3 regions of the Photorhabdus antumapuensis genome follow, and region 2 is predicted to be linked to each of the others. Evidence: predicted binding sites of a transcription regulator. Region 2 holds the regulator's gene; each other region holds the start of a gene.
The links. The regulator LexA, encoded in region 2, represses DNA repair genes until DNA is damaged. The targets are predictions, from matches to a motif close to TNCTGTATGTACATACAGNA.

Region 1 (4,258 bases), on a different contig from region 2:
TTATTTACTGTGACACGTGCTTCAAGACCTTGCCAGAAATTAGGTTGCCAACTGGCGAATAAGCCATGTAGTGCATAACCTTTGCTTTTTGGTAATGCCCAGTAACCTGCTCTTGGATCGCTATCTGTGGGTGAGCGGTCTTGTTTACGGATAAAATCACCAGTCCATCCCATCGCCATTTGCCATTGAGGGATTTTTACACCTAACATGGCGTGAGCGGAAGTTGGTGGAACTTCAGCAATCCAAGTTTTACTTCCCCACCAGGGATTAACTGGAGATGCGTCTCTTTGCCCACGCATTGTTGAGAAAGAGAGTTTGCCAAATAAGTAGTTACTATTATAGAAGGTTTCGATTTCTAGCCCTTGGATGGTATATCCAGGAAAATTACCATAAACGGATATCGGTTTCTTACAAGCTGATATAGGAGCGCCATTAGCTTGTGCTTCGCACAGTACACTGCCATGACGAACAAATATTTCATTCTTTCCTCGGTTACGGAATAGCGTTGTTCGGATTTGTAAATTATCCTGATCGGTCAACAAGTTGTTGAAATCCAGAATTGCACCGAATCTTAAGCCGGTTATTCTTTCTACATCCAGATTACGGCTGGTGGCAGAAATGGTTGTACCTGCTCGTTGTAATTCATATTGTTCATCTACCACTGGAGCACGCCATGTACGGCTGAAATCAGAAAATAGTGACAGATTTTGTGTTGCTTTCCATATGACGCCTAAATGAGGAGACCAGCCAGTATAGGTAACACTGCTGTAATCGTGGCCTACTTCTGGAGATTGATTATTATAAATAGATGCAATATTTTTCTTACCGGTATTTTTGATATGGTCATAACGAATACCCGGTGTTACGGTTACGCTGCCAATAGTCATTGCGTCTTGTAAATAAAAACTGTGGGTTGTTTGTTCTCCTGATGGCATATAGTTTGGTTGGAAATAACCATAATTATAATCAGGTTCCTTATTTTTGGTTTTGTCGTTCATAAGGGTGTTGCGTTGGTTTTGGTGCCAACGAGTTCCAACGAGTAATGAGTGTTCTATTGCTCCAGTGGTAAAGACACTCTCATTGTGTATATCCGCCAGATTATCTACATAGTTAATCCAGCTTTCATTTCCCAGAGAAGCAAAATATGAATTTGTTAAATCCTTTGGGCGTTTGTCATGTTGCTCTGTTTTGGAATAAGCATAAGTTGCTGTCAGATTAAGTAATGGATTATCTTCCGGTGCAAGGTTCCATTTAGCAGTGTAGTTTTGATCTGTTTGATCACGATAAACCAGCTTACGACGCCAAGCTTCATCCCAACCATATTTGTTAATATCGTATTCGGAAGGTATATTTATTTTATCGCGTTTTGCTGCCCACGGCTGCCAACCATCAGAATCAGAACGCATAGCGGAAAGTGTCAATGTATTAGCATCGTTCAGGTAAAAGTTAGTTTTCAGTAAGTAGGATGCTTGATCACTTTTAGAGAACGCAAAACGGGTACCATCTGGTCGCTTAATATTGCCGCCATCTCGTTTGCTCATATATAACAAGCCGTCAGCGAAGCCTTCTATTGTCCGACCATAAATTGCGCTGCTGTAAATATTTTGGCGATCATTGGTGTGATAACTGTATTTCAGCAATCCGCCAAAATCTTCTCCCGGCCGTAACAAATCACCGGCATCTTTGGTGACAACTTTAACTGTTCCGCCAAATCCGCCATTACCATCAAGTAGATTATGTGGGCCTTTATCGACATCGACTCGTTTGATTAATTCGGGTTCAATAAAGATAGAGCCTTGGCGATATTTTTCGAAGCCTTTCGGTGCATCATCCAGGGTGACTTTAACGTCTTCGGTATCACCCATTCCCCAGATATTCAGGGTTTGGCCGCCAGGACGAGGCGATCCTGACATAGAAACGCCGGGAAGTTGATCGAGCAGCTCGGCAATATTATCTGCCTGGGTACGTTCAATATCCTCTTTTTTCAATACTGAGCTTCCCGCACTGACGCTATTATTCAATCCGCCAATAACAGAAAGTGTAGAAAGTGTGATCACTTTCTCTGATTTTTCCGGTTTTTCTTTTGATTTTTGCTCTCCATTTTCCTGTGCAGCCAGATAACCTGGCAGGCTAGTACTCAGCATAATTATGCTTGATAAAGCATAATGAAGAGTGCGATTAATTGGCTTTGTCGTTGCTGTAGCTGAGGTTTTTTGTGGTTTCCCGCTATTTTTCATTGTTATAAGCATCCTTGGAATCTCATTAAATAAAAAAGTTGTACTTACAGGATAGGTCACTTAACGCAAGGAATCGGGCAGTAAAAAGTTAATAACGGTATTAATTATTTTGTTGCTCAAGATATTTTCAAATCTGAGCTAGAAGTGTCTTTTAACAGTAGCTCTGATGTTGTTACTAGATTGCTCTTGAGTCTATTTTTATGTATATTTATACAGTAATTGATAATGGGCCAAAGCAGAATGCGAAAGATTATTCATATTGATATGGATTGTTTCTACGCAGCTATTGAAATGCGTGATGATCCGTCACTTCGTCATATTCCCATTGCTGTAGGTGGCAGCGCAGACCAGCGGGGTGTTATTAGTACAGCTAATTATCCTGCCCGTCGTTTTGGGGTACGTAGTGCAATGTCTACTGCAATGGCGCTGAAACTTTGCCCTCAGCTTAAAGTTCTTCCGGGGCGTATGGCGCTTTATAGGGAGGTTTCCCTGCATATTCGTCAGATATTTTCTCGTTATACCGAGTGGATAGAGCCTCTGTCATTGGATGAAGCTTATCTGGATGTCACTGATAGCCATCATTGTTATGGATCTGCCACACTTATCGCACAGGAAATCCGTAAATCCATTTTTGATGAATTACAATTGACGGCATCAGCCGGTATTGCACCGGTGAAATTTTTGGCAAAAATCGCTTCTGATATTAATAAACCGAATGGGCAGTATATAATTTCTCCTGATAGAGTGGCTGATTTTGTTAAGGTTTTACCTTTACGAAAAATTCCGGGTGTTGGCAAAGTCATGGTGCAACGGCTGGCTAATATGGGGCTGGAAACCTGTGCTGATGTACGAAAATATGACGTCATTGTTTTGGTGAAACAGTTGGGGAAATTTGGTCAGGTACTTTGGGATCGTTGTCACGGTATTGATGAACGATTGGTGAATCCAGATCGTCTGCGAAAATCAATCGGTGTGGAGCGGACACTTGCGAAGGATATTCATCAATGGGAACAGTGCACTGAACTTATAGAAAGTTTATATCTGGAATTAGAAAAACGATTGAGTAATGTTAAACCTGATCTGCGGATTGCCCGTCAGGGGGTTAAACTGAAATTTGATGATTTTCAACTGACAACTCAGGAACATGTTCATCCACTATTGGATAAACAGGATTTACTCCAACTGGCCCAGAAAACATGGACATCTCGCCGGGAAGGGCGTGGCGTTCGTTTAGTGGGTTTGCACGTGACTTTGCAGGACCCAGAAATTGAGCGGCAACTTTTGCTTGAATGGTAATTCCCCTGCCATCACATTGAGGCAGGGGAGAGCTGATTAAGCCTTTTCAGGAATAGCTTTCAGAATTGCAGTCAGCAGTTGCCAGTATTGCCCGACACTCTTGATATGCACTTGTTCGTCAGGAGAGTGAGCGCCTGTAATAGTTGGTCCGATAGATACCATATCCATATCAGGATAAGGTTTCTTAAACAGGCCACATTCCAATCCTGCATGGATCACCATAATGTTGGGTGTTTTATCGAACAGTTGTTGATAAGTTTCCTGTACTAAATGCATCACTGGAGAATTTGCATCTGGCTGCCAGCCGGGATAATCGCCTTTAGCGGAAATCTCAGCATTTGACAGTTTAGCTAGCGAAGAGAGCATACCTATGACATAGGACTTGCCGCTGTCGATAAGCGAACGGATTAAGCAAATAATATTTACCTTATCTTGTTCCATTGCTACAACGCCCACGTTTAGCGAGGTTTCTACTACACCTTTGATGACATCACTCATACGAATAACACCATTGGGGGTACTGTTTAGCAATGAGATAAAACGGTTTTGGCAATCATCGGTTAATGCCTGAATATCGGTTTCGGCCTCTTCCAATAATACAGTCAGGTTTTTCTCAACGATGGCATATTCATTTTTCAGTATACCTAAGTAGTTATCTTTCAGTTGGATAAGCTGTGCTGCTTTATCGGCGGGTATGGCAACAATAACATGGCCTTCACGCGGAA
Region 2 (4,258 bases):
CATTCTGTCGGGCTTTCTCATGTGAGATTTTCTTGGTACGGGCCTCATCAGAGACTGCTTTTTCTATTGCTTTTGAAGCCAGCAATTTGTTAAACAGTTCTTGCCGAACTGGCAGGCGTGGGCCAACGGCTGCCAGGCGTTGACGTGAATAGTGCATTCGTGCCACACGAGCCAGCTTATGGGCAATAGTCTTGTCAGTGCCATGCTCAGTTGCCATATAGCGTAGAGATACTGTGTTTGAAAAACGTACAAAACTATCTCGGCCTAGCCAGAGAATGGCAAAGAACTTTTGGATACCATTGAGTAGCTGCAAGTGTGGGGTGCTCTGCCCTTCACGTCCGGGGGAACGGCCGAACATGACAGAAACTGGCAGCATTTGAATATCCAAATTTGGATTATTGCGATGCAGATCTAGATAAGCATGGAAAATTTTTACGGATTCCTGCTTTGGTGCACAATAGCGGAATACACGTGGGCCATTATCGATAAATACATAGCTGGGAAGTTCAGTGTCACCGATCTCCAGTGAATTTAATGGGTCCGGCAGATCCTGCTCAAGACATTGCTGACGTAATGCCAGTAAGTCTGCTTTAGAGTGATACGGCAGCACGTACAGAATCGGGCGTGTCGTATCGAGCCGCAATTCAGTAATAGGATCTGTGGGGATAAGTTTGCTCTTTACCAGTATTTTTAGTGGTAAATTCAATAATTTATAATATATTTTACGCCAACTTGACATAAATATCTTAAAGCCTCTTGTTAGCAACACGTTGCCAGCATATCAGAAACGGGGGTTGAGATCTGTTGTGTTAAGGCAATAATAAGAGTGGAAAGTGTCAAATAACCTCATATTTGGTGTGAATAATTTATGGCGAATCAATCCAAGGGCTTGGCCCGTATCATTAAAGCAATCGTATATTCGGTGAAGGGCATTAGGGCGACATGGCAAAATGAAGCGGCTTTCCGTCAGGAAATAATTTTAGCGATATTGGCTATGATGGTTGCATTTTATCTGGATATCGGCGCCATTGAGCGCATTTTACTGATTGGTTCAGTGATGCTGGTGTTGATTATGGAAATCCTGAACAGTGCTATTGAAGCAGTTGTTGACCGTATTGGCAGTGAGTTCCATGAATTGTCCGGTCGCGCGAAAGATATGGGATCGGCGGCTGTCTTTCTAACGATGATATTGTCATTAATTGTCTGGGGGACCATCCTTTGGCGCTATTTTATGGCCTGATTTGGTTTAATAGTTAGGTATTATATTATAATTGGCTGATTTTCTACCTTGGTAGGTTCCCAATCGTTATTTAGCTGTATATACTCACATATTGACTGTATAAACAAACAGGGGACGAAATGAAAGCACTTACCGCCAGGCAGCAGCAAGTTTATGACTTGGTGCGTGACCATATTTCGCAAACAGGTATGCCGCCAACGCGTGCTGAAATTGCAGCACGTCTTGGTTTTCGTTCACCTAACGCGGCTGAAGAGCATTTAAAAGCATTGGCTCGTAAAGGGGTGATAGAGATTGTTGCAGGGGCATCTAGGGGTATCCGTTTGCTGTTGGAAGAATCTGGTTTACCGTTAATTGGCCGTGTAGCCGCAGGTGAACCACTGTTGGCACAGGAGCATATTGAAAGTCATTATCAGGTTGATCCCGCACTGTTTAAGCCAAGTGCGGATTTCCTGTTGCGGGTCAGCGGAATGTCTATGAAAGATGTTGGGATTATGGATGGTGATCTGCTGGCTGTGCATAAAACACAAGATGTTCGCAATGGGCAGATTATTGTTGCCCGCATTGAAGATGAAGTGACGGTAAAACGTTTTAAACAGACTGGCAATAGAGTTGAATTGCTGGCAGAAAACCCCGAATTTAAGCCAATTGTGGTGGATTTGAGTGAACAGGGCCTGACAATTGAAGGATTGGCGGTTGGGGTGATTCGTAACGGCAACTGGTCCTGATAGTAAAATATCAAATTGTTGTTTTTGAGATTGTTAAAGAATTGCAATATTCCGGCAGAATCATGTTGTTGAATTTATCGTTGTGATTATCTTAAACGTGATTCTGCGGTTGTTTATTCCAGTCTGACTCTGTACCAAAAGTAAGTATCTACTTACTATCTATTTCTTTTTACTTCCTTCAATTCTGTGGTCATGCTGGCATTCATCTCGTTTAGTACAGGATTCGATCTCTTCACAAGGTGAACATAAGCCATGCGCTTCGATGACGGTATGACGTAAACTGAACCCGGCTGTTTTTGCTAACTGTTGGATGGCGGATTCAACGGTTCCACCATCTCGCTCTGTAACAGAACCACAACGGTCACAAATAAACATTGCTGAGGTGTGGCTTGGCTGTTCAATATGGTGACATAGGACATAACTGTTGGTGGATTCTATTTTATGAATAAAACCCTGTTCCAGCAGAAATTCCAGCGCCCGGTATACGGTAGGCGGTTTAGCCTGTGGTTCTGCTTCTCGTAGCAAATCCAGTAAATCATAAGCACTAATTGCCCCGGGTTGCTCTGAAATTAGACGCAGAGCCTCAAGCCGCTGCGGAGTAAAGCGGACTCCACGAGCCTGGCAAATAACTTCGGCCTGTTCCAGTAACTTTTTTTGGTTAATCAATTTCATTGCGCTCCTTACAACCAGTACGATGATAATATTGTGATGTTATACCCTTCATCTTTCAAGCTGCTGTTTTGTTGGCTGCTTTCACTCACCCCAGTCACATAGTTATCTATGCTCCTGGGGATTCGTTCACTTGCCGCCGCACTGCAACTCGAAATCTATTAGGTATATCATGTTTCTTCAATAGAAAATATTATCCAGCAAAGTTCCTTGCGATTGTCCCCTGATGGAGTTAATTTGGCTAAATTGGTACTCAGTAGCAAAAATAATGTTTCCTTGAAGTTTATGATAATACAGACAAGAATTATCGTATATGACAGATAATTTTCGGAAAGGAAGCATTTGTGATGAAAGAGCTTTTACAAAATCAGCCTCATTATAGACAGTTCCCTGTTAAAGGCTATCAGGTAATGAAGCATATTATCTATGAAAAAAGAAAGTTACCTTTTCTAAGTGCATTATATGCGTTGATTAATATTTTATTTGTAATTGCGGTATGTATGGGTATTGTATTATCTGTAGCAATTGTTTTATTTATAATAGGTAATGTATCTGTCCCTGATACCGACTATTTACTTCTGGCACAAGTAGGAGGTGTAGCATTATTTGGAGTAATGTTACTCTCGGTTATTATTTATCGCATTGTTAAGCGTCCTGAATGGGAACAACGGCGTTATTATCAACAAGCAGGTTTGTCTCTTTTACCAGAAGAGAAGCGTCAAGTATTACGGTTAAATATTGTTAGTGACTATTGGCTAGGTTTTTGGAGTGAAACGCTAGAGCACTATCCTCTACAGTCACGGGTTGCCCATGATAGCTATCGTTACTGTCTGCTTCCATTATCTCCGACCCAGGAACATCAATCCCAATTATACAGCGACTGGGGAATTATTGATGAAGAAGGGTATATGAAGATGCTAACGGGTTTATGGGAGGGGGTACATTCAAAACATTTTGCTGTTGATGTCGCTCTTAGTGATGGGAAAATGTTTAAAGTACTTGCCAAATTAGTTGAAGTAACACCTGACTATATTCATAAATGTTCCAAATCTATTAATGGACGTCCACCTGCATTAGTGTGGGGATTTGATTTGTGGCTTGCAATCGTTTTAAGTCGTAACTGTTTTTGTGCCGGTTATATCAGTGAAGAAGTCGCATGGAAAAATATGCTGAAAACGGCTGATTATATTTATGAAATCTTCGGTGGTTTTGATGAGTTTTATACTAACTTTCGGCTAGGCAATGCTTACTGGAGTAATGATTTTGACCGGGCTAAAGGGCGGCTGGAGCAATTTAATTATTATAAGTCACATTGTGACTGGCCAATTGCTAGTTTGCCGTGGCCTGAACCAAAAGGCGTTATTATGGAAAGGCAGATGATGACGGGTTTTTCTGCATTAGTGGAAGATGTTTTACGCGGCAACATGGAAGAACAACAAAGTTATGAATTTGATATTACCGAGCTGTCAGCGTCTCGTATACTCCATTAATATTTACATGAAATGTTTCCCCTTGAAGAACATTTCAAGGGGAAGTAAGTCATTAATAATAGGAAATAATGGTGCAAAGTGAGAGAACGGATTTTTCATTATGGGAGCTATTACTTCTAAAGCTAACATAATTT
Region 3 (4,258 bases), on a different contig from region 2:
TGATGTGCTCGCGTGGAAGATTATCCATGATTAAAGCTTGCAGAATTGAGGCCAGTAGCCAGGCTTGAGTGATAATCAACAATCCACTGATTAAGCCAAATAACATGGACAGGCGGAGCCAGCGTTGGGCCGGGGCACTTTGCTGTTTCAGCCAGCGAACCAATTCATACTGTCTTGTTTTGTCCATAAGGAAAAATTCTAATTTAACAGGTCAGGGTAATGGTGTACCAAAAGGCTGGCATATCCTATGTGTCAGCATCCTGCTGATATGTTACATGTTAAAAGGCGCTACCGAAATAGCGCCTTGAAAGAAAAAGAATTTATTTAGCGGCTAGCCCATCCAGGAAACGTTCTGCGTCAAGGGCTGCCATACAACCTGTACCGGCGGACGTAATTGCTTGGCGATAGGTATGGTCCATGACGTCACCGGCGGCGAATACACCGGGAATGGATGTCTGAGTGGCGTTACCCTGTAGACCGGATTGAACTTTAATGTAACCATTATCCAGTTCTAATTGACCTGCAAAAATAGCGGTATTGGGAGTATGGCCGATGGCAATAAAGGTGCCGGTAACAGCTAATTCTTCTGTAGTGCCACTTTTGGTATCGCGTAGGCGAACACCGGTAACGCCCATATCATCACCGAGTACTTCATCCAGAATACGATCGGTGTGCAGGATGATATTGCCATTTTTGACTTTATCCATCAGGCGACCGATCAAGATCTTCTCTGAACGGAAAGTATCACGGCGATGAATTAGGTGAACTTCCGCTGCAATATTTGCCAGATATAAGGCTTCTTCTACGGCGGTATTACCGCCGCCGACAACGGCGACTTTCTGGTTACGATAAAAGAAACCATCACAGGTTGCACAGGCTGAAATACCACGACCTTTGAATGCCTCTTCAGAAGGTAAACCTAAATAACGAGCAGAAGCACCTGTTGCGATAATCAGTGCGTCACAGGTATATTCTTGTTCATCACCATAAAGGCGTAAAGGCCGGTTTTGCAGATCGACTTTTTGAATATGGTCAGAAATGATTTCGGTTTGGAATTTTTCAGCATGTTGGTGCATGCGTTCCATTAACCCAGGGCCGGTCAGACCTTCCGGATCGCCAGGCCAGTTTTCGACCTCGGTGGTTGTAGTCAACTGACCGCCTCTTTCAACCCCGGTAATAAGAACCGGATTTAAATTTGCTCGGGCAGCGTAAACCGCGGCAGTATAGCCTGCTGGACCGGAGCCAAGAATAATGAGTTTGTGGTGTTTGGCGGTGCTCATAAATACCTCATTCCATTTATCACCTAATCGAATATCGAGCGATTGTAGGAGAAATAGGAGGGTAAAAAAAGCTAAAAGACTCATGTTACTAACGATTTTACCGATAGATATTAACTAATAATGACTTTAACCTGAGAAAAGTGTTCTTTTAGTGCTGTTTGGATTTCATTTGCTCGTTTTCAACTAATGGTAGACTATCGAAACGATTAACTGAAAATTTGTTCCACAGGTTGTTCTGATTTTTGCTCATTTACTTTGACAATCGGCTGTGCATTTGCGAAAACATCACTGTAAGAGATAATTATCCACCTCGCTAAATTCGTTTCTATAAAAATCGACATGCGGATAATTCCCTCTAGTGTAGCATTAGAAAATGGCCTGTGAGTTGCTTTACGCTGATAGAGCGAGGCTTTAACTTTAAGACATCTTTTCCAACTCAAACTCAGAGAGATAGGGGAAAATGTTATGGGTGTAGGAAAATAAAGAGAGATCAACAAGATGATAGATAATAAAAAACGTCCGGGAAAAGATCTTGATCGCATAGATCGTAATATCCTAAATGAGCTACAGAAAGATGGGCGAATTTCTAACGTAGAACTGTCTAAACGGGTAGGTTTGTCTCCAACCCCGTGCTTGGAGCGTGTTCGTCGTCTGGAACGCCAAGGATTTATTACTGGGTACACAGCATTGCTGAATCCTCACTATTTGGATGCATCTTTGCTGGTATTTGTTGAAATTACCTTAAACCGTGGCGCCCCAGATGTTTTTGAACAATTCAACGCTGCTGTACAAAAGTTGGAAGAGATTCAGGAGTGCCACTTAGTTTCCGGTGATTTCGACTATCTATTGAAAACCCGCGTACCAGACATGTCAGCTTATCGTAAGTTGCTAGGCGAAACTTTGTTGCGTTTGCCAGGTGTTAATGACACCCGCACATATGTTGTGATGGAAGAAGTTAAGCAAAGCAATCGTCTGGTCATTAAGACTCGCTAAAATCTTACCAAAAATGTACAGGTGCAAAACTGGAAAAACTTAGGTACACTCCTGTTTATGCATACAGTTTCAACGCTGAGCTATCTCGGCGTTGTTCCGTTAAATCAACAGGAAACCTGGAGAGCCTTTCTTGAGCCAGGAATATACAGAAGATAAAAATATTAAGTTAAAGAGACTGAATAGTGGGCGCAGGCTGTTAGAAGCTGTGTTGCTTGTCATTGTCATCCTAGCGGCTTATTTAATGGTCGCACTTGTCAGTTTTAACCCTTCTGATCCCAGTTGGTCTCAGACTGCATGGCATGAGCCAGTGCATAATTTGGGTGGTGGTGTTGGCGCATGGCTGGCCGATACGCTGTTTTCTGCATTCGGTATTCTAGCTTATGCCATCCCTCCGGTGATGATATTGGGTTGTTGGACTGCTTTTAAGCAACATGATGACAGAGAATATGTCGATTTCTTTGCGCTGGCTTTGCGCGTTATTGGTGCATTAGCAATCGTTCTGACCTCATGTGGATTAGCGGCACTGAATGTTGACGATCTCCATTACTTTGCTTCCGGCGGTATTATTGGCAGTCTGTTTAGTAATGCGATGTTGCCTTGGTTTAATGAATTAGGCGCAACTTTGGTCTTGCTGTGTATTTGGGCAATTGGGTTGACGCTATTTACTGGCTGGTCATGGTTAACCATTGCTGAAAAAACGGGAGCAGTAATTCTGGGAGCAATAGGATTTATTACCAACCGTAGTCGTAATGAACAGGAATATACGCCATACGGTGAAACGACTGTTGAGCGGGAAGATCCCGCCGATGATAAAACAGAACCTGAATTCACAGCGGCCGATATCGATCATGATGATGTACTCTTTACAGCACCTTCTGCCGCAGAGTTAGCAAAAGCTGAACTGGATGAACCAGAATCAGTGAAAACAGAAATCGAACAAGCACAGCCAACGGATAATCCTACCATTAATATGGCTGATATTGATGCTGAACCTGAAATTCTGGTCAATACATCTGATGATATTGCACGGTCTCAATCATTAATGGAAGAGAGTGAAAAGAATAATAACGACGAACCTGTTCGTTATACGTTTGAAATTCCTGCTGAGTACCATTTTGAACCTATATCTGAATTTAATCGTCAAGCGACGCCAACATTTGAACCCGTCGAAAATAGCCAGAACAGTAGTGAAACTTTCACTTTTATGTCTGAAACAGAGCCAAAAAATACAGAGCAAAAAAATGTTATAGCAGCAACCGCTGCAACGGTTATAACGGGTAATTCTCAGGTTAAACAAGGAATCGGGCCAGAACTGCCTCGTCCTAATCCTGTCCGTATTCCAACCCGTCGTGAATTGTATGGCATCAAAGTTCCCTCACAACGTCTTGCAGAACAACAGCGTGAAGAGGAGGTCAAACAGCAAGTAGATGGATCGGATGGTGATATTGAGTCTGATAAACAGCAAGAAGCTTTGCTGAGTCAGCAGTTTCTTGAACAACAGCGCGAGCGTTATCGTATTACCACGGATACAGAAGAACAGGCCCCAATCCAGCCTCAGATAAGACAGAATCCATTTGAGCCGGAAAATCGGCCTTCGGTGGAAGAACGGGCTCAAACAGCGACAGAGACTGTTAAACAGACAGTTGAGCAGCCGCAACATAAGCGTTATCAGGAGCAAGGTCACCAGGAGAAAAAAGAGTTCTCTGCTCTGGAAGGCTTATCGATTTTAAATAACTTCTCACCGGTTGAAGATTTAGTTGAAAAAGAGCCGGCAGAGCCGCTGTTTATGCCTTCTGTTCAATCAGCGCCGGAAAATCAATCAGAACGGCCCATAGAAATTGCTTTTGCGCCAGCCCCTGTACACAATGTTGTGCAGCAACCGCAGCAACCGCAGCAACCGCAGCAACCGCAGCAACCGCAGCAACCGCAGCAACCGCAGCAACCGCAGCAACCGCAGCAACCGCAGCAACCGCAGCAACCGCAGC

Region 1: the regulator LexA is predicted to act here: its motif matches at 2,436-2,455, upstream of dinB (DNA polymerase IV).
Region 3: the regulator LexA is predicted to act here: its motif matches at 2,323-2,342, upstream of KZ793_RS06650 (DNA translocase FtsK 4TM domain-containing protein).

The regions. Positions count from the first base shown of each region.
Region 1 covers NZ_JAHZMK010000064.1:2,529-6,786, forward strand. Annotated here, with positions in the region: gene KZ793_RS20860 (TonB-dependent hemoglobin/transferrin/lactoferrin family receptor) at 1-2,237, opposite strand, end outside; gene dinB (DNA polymerase IV) at 2,478-3,533, shown strand; gene pepD (beta-Ala-His dipeptidase) at 3,570-4,258, opposite strand, start outside.
Region 2 covers NZ_JAHZMK010000009.1:73,261-77,518, reverse strand. Annotated here, with positions in the region: gene plsB (glycerol-3-phosphate 1-O-acyltransferase PlsB) at 1-739, opposite strand, end outside; gene KZ793_RS01995 (diacylglycerol kinase) at 869-1,240, shown strand; gene lexA (transcriptional repressor LexA) at 1,360-1,965, shown strand; gene zur (zinc uptake transcriptional repressor Zur) at 2,125-2,637, opposite strand; gene KZ793_RS01980 (DUF1266 domain-containing protein) at 2,982-4,124, shown strand.
Region 3 covers NZ_JAHZMK010000015.1:139,752-144,009, forward strand. Annotated here, with positions in the region: gene cydD (heme ABC transporter permease/ATP-binding protein CydD) at 1-187, opposite strand, end outside; gene trxB (thioredoxin-disulfide reductase) at 321-1,280, opposite strand; gene lrp (leucine-responsive transcriptional regulator Lrp) at 1,779-2,273, shown strand; gene KZ793_RS06650 (DNA translocase FtsK 4TM domain-containing protein) at 2,404-4,258, shown strand, end outside.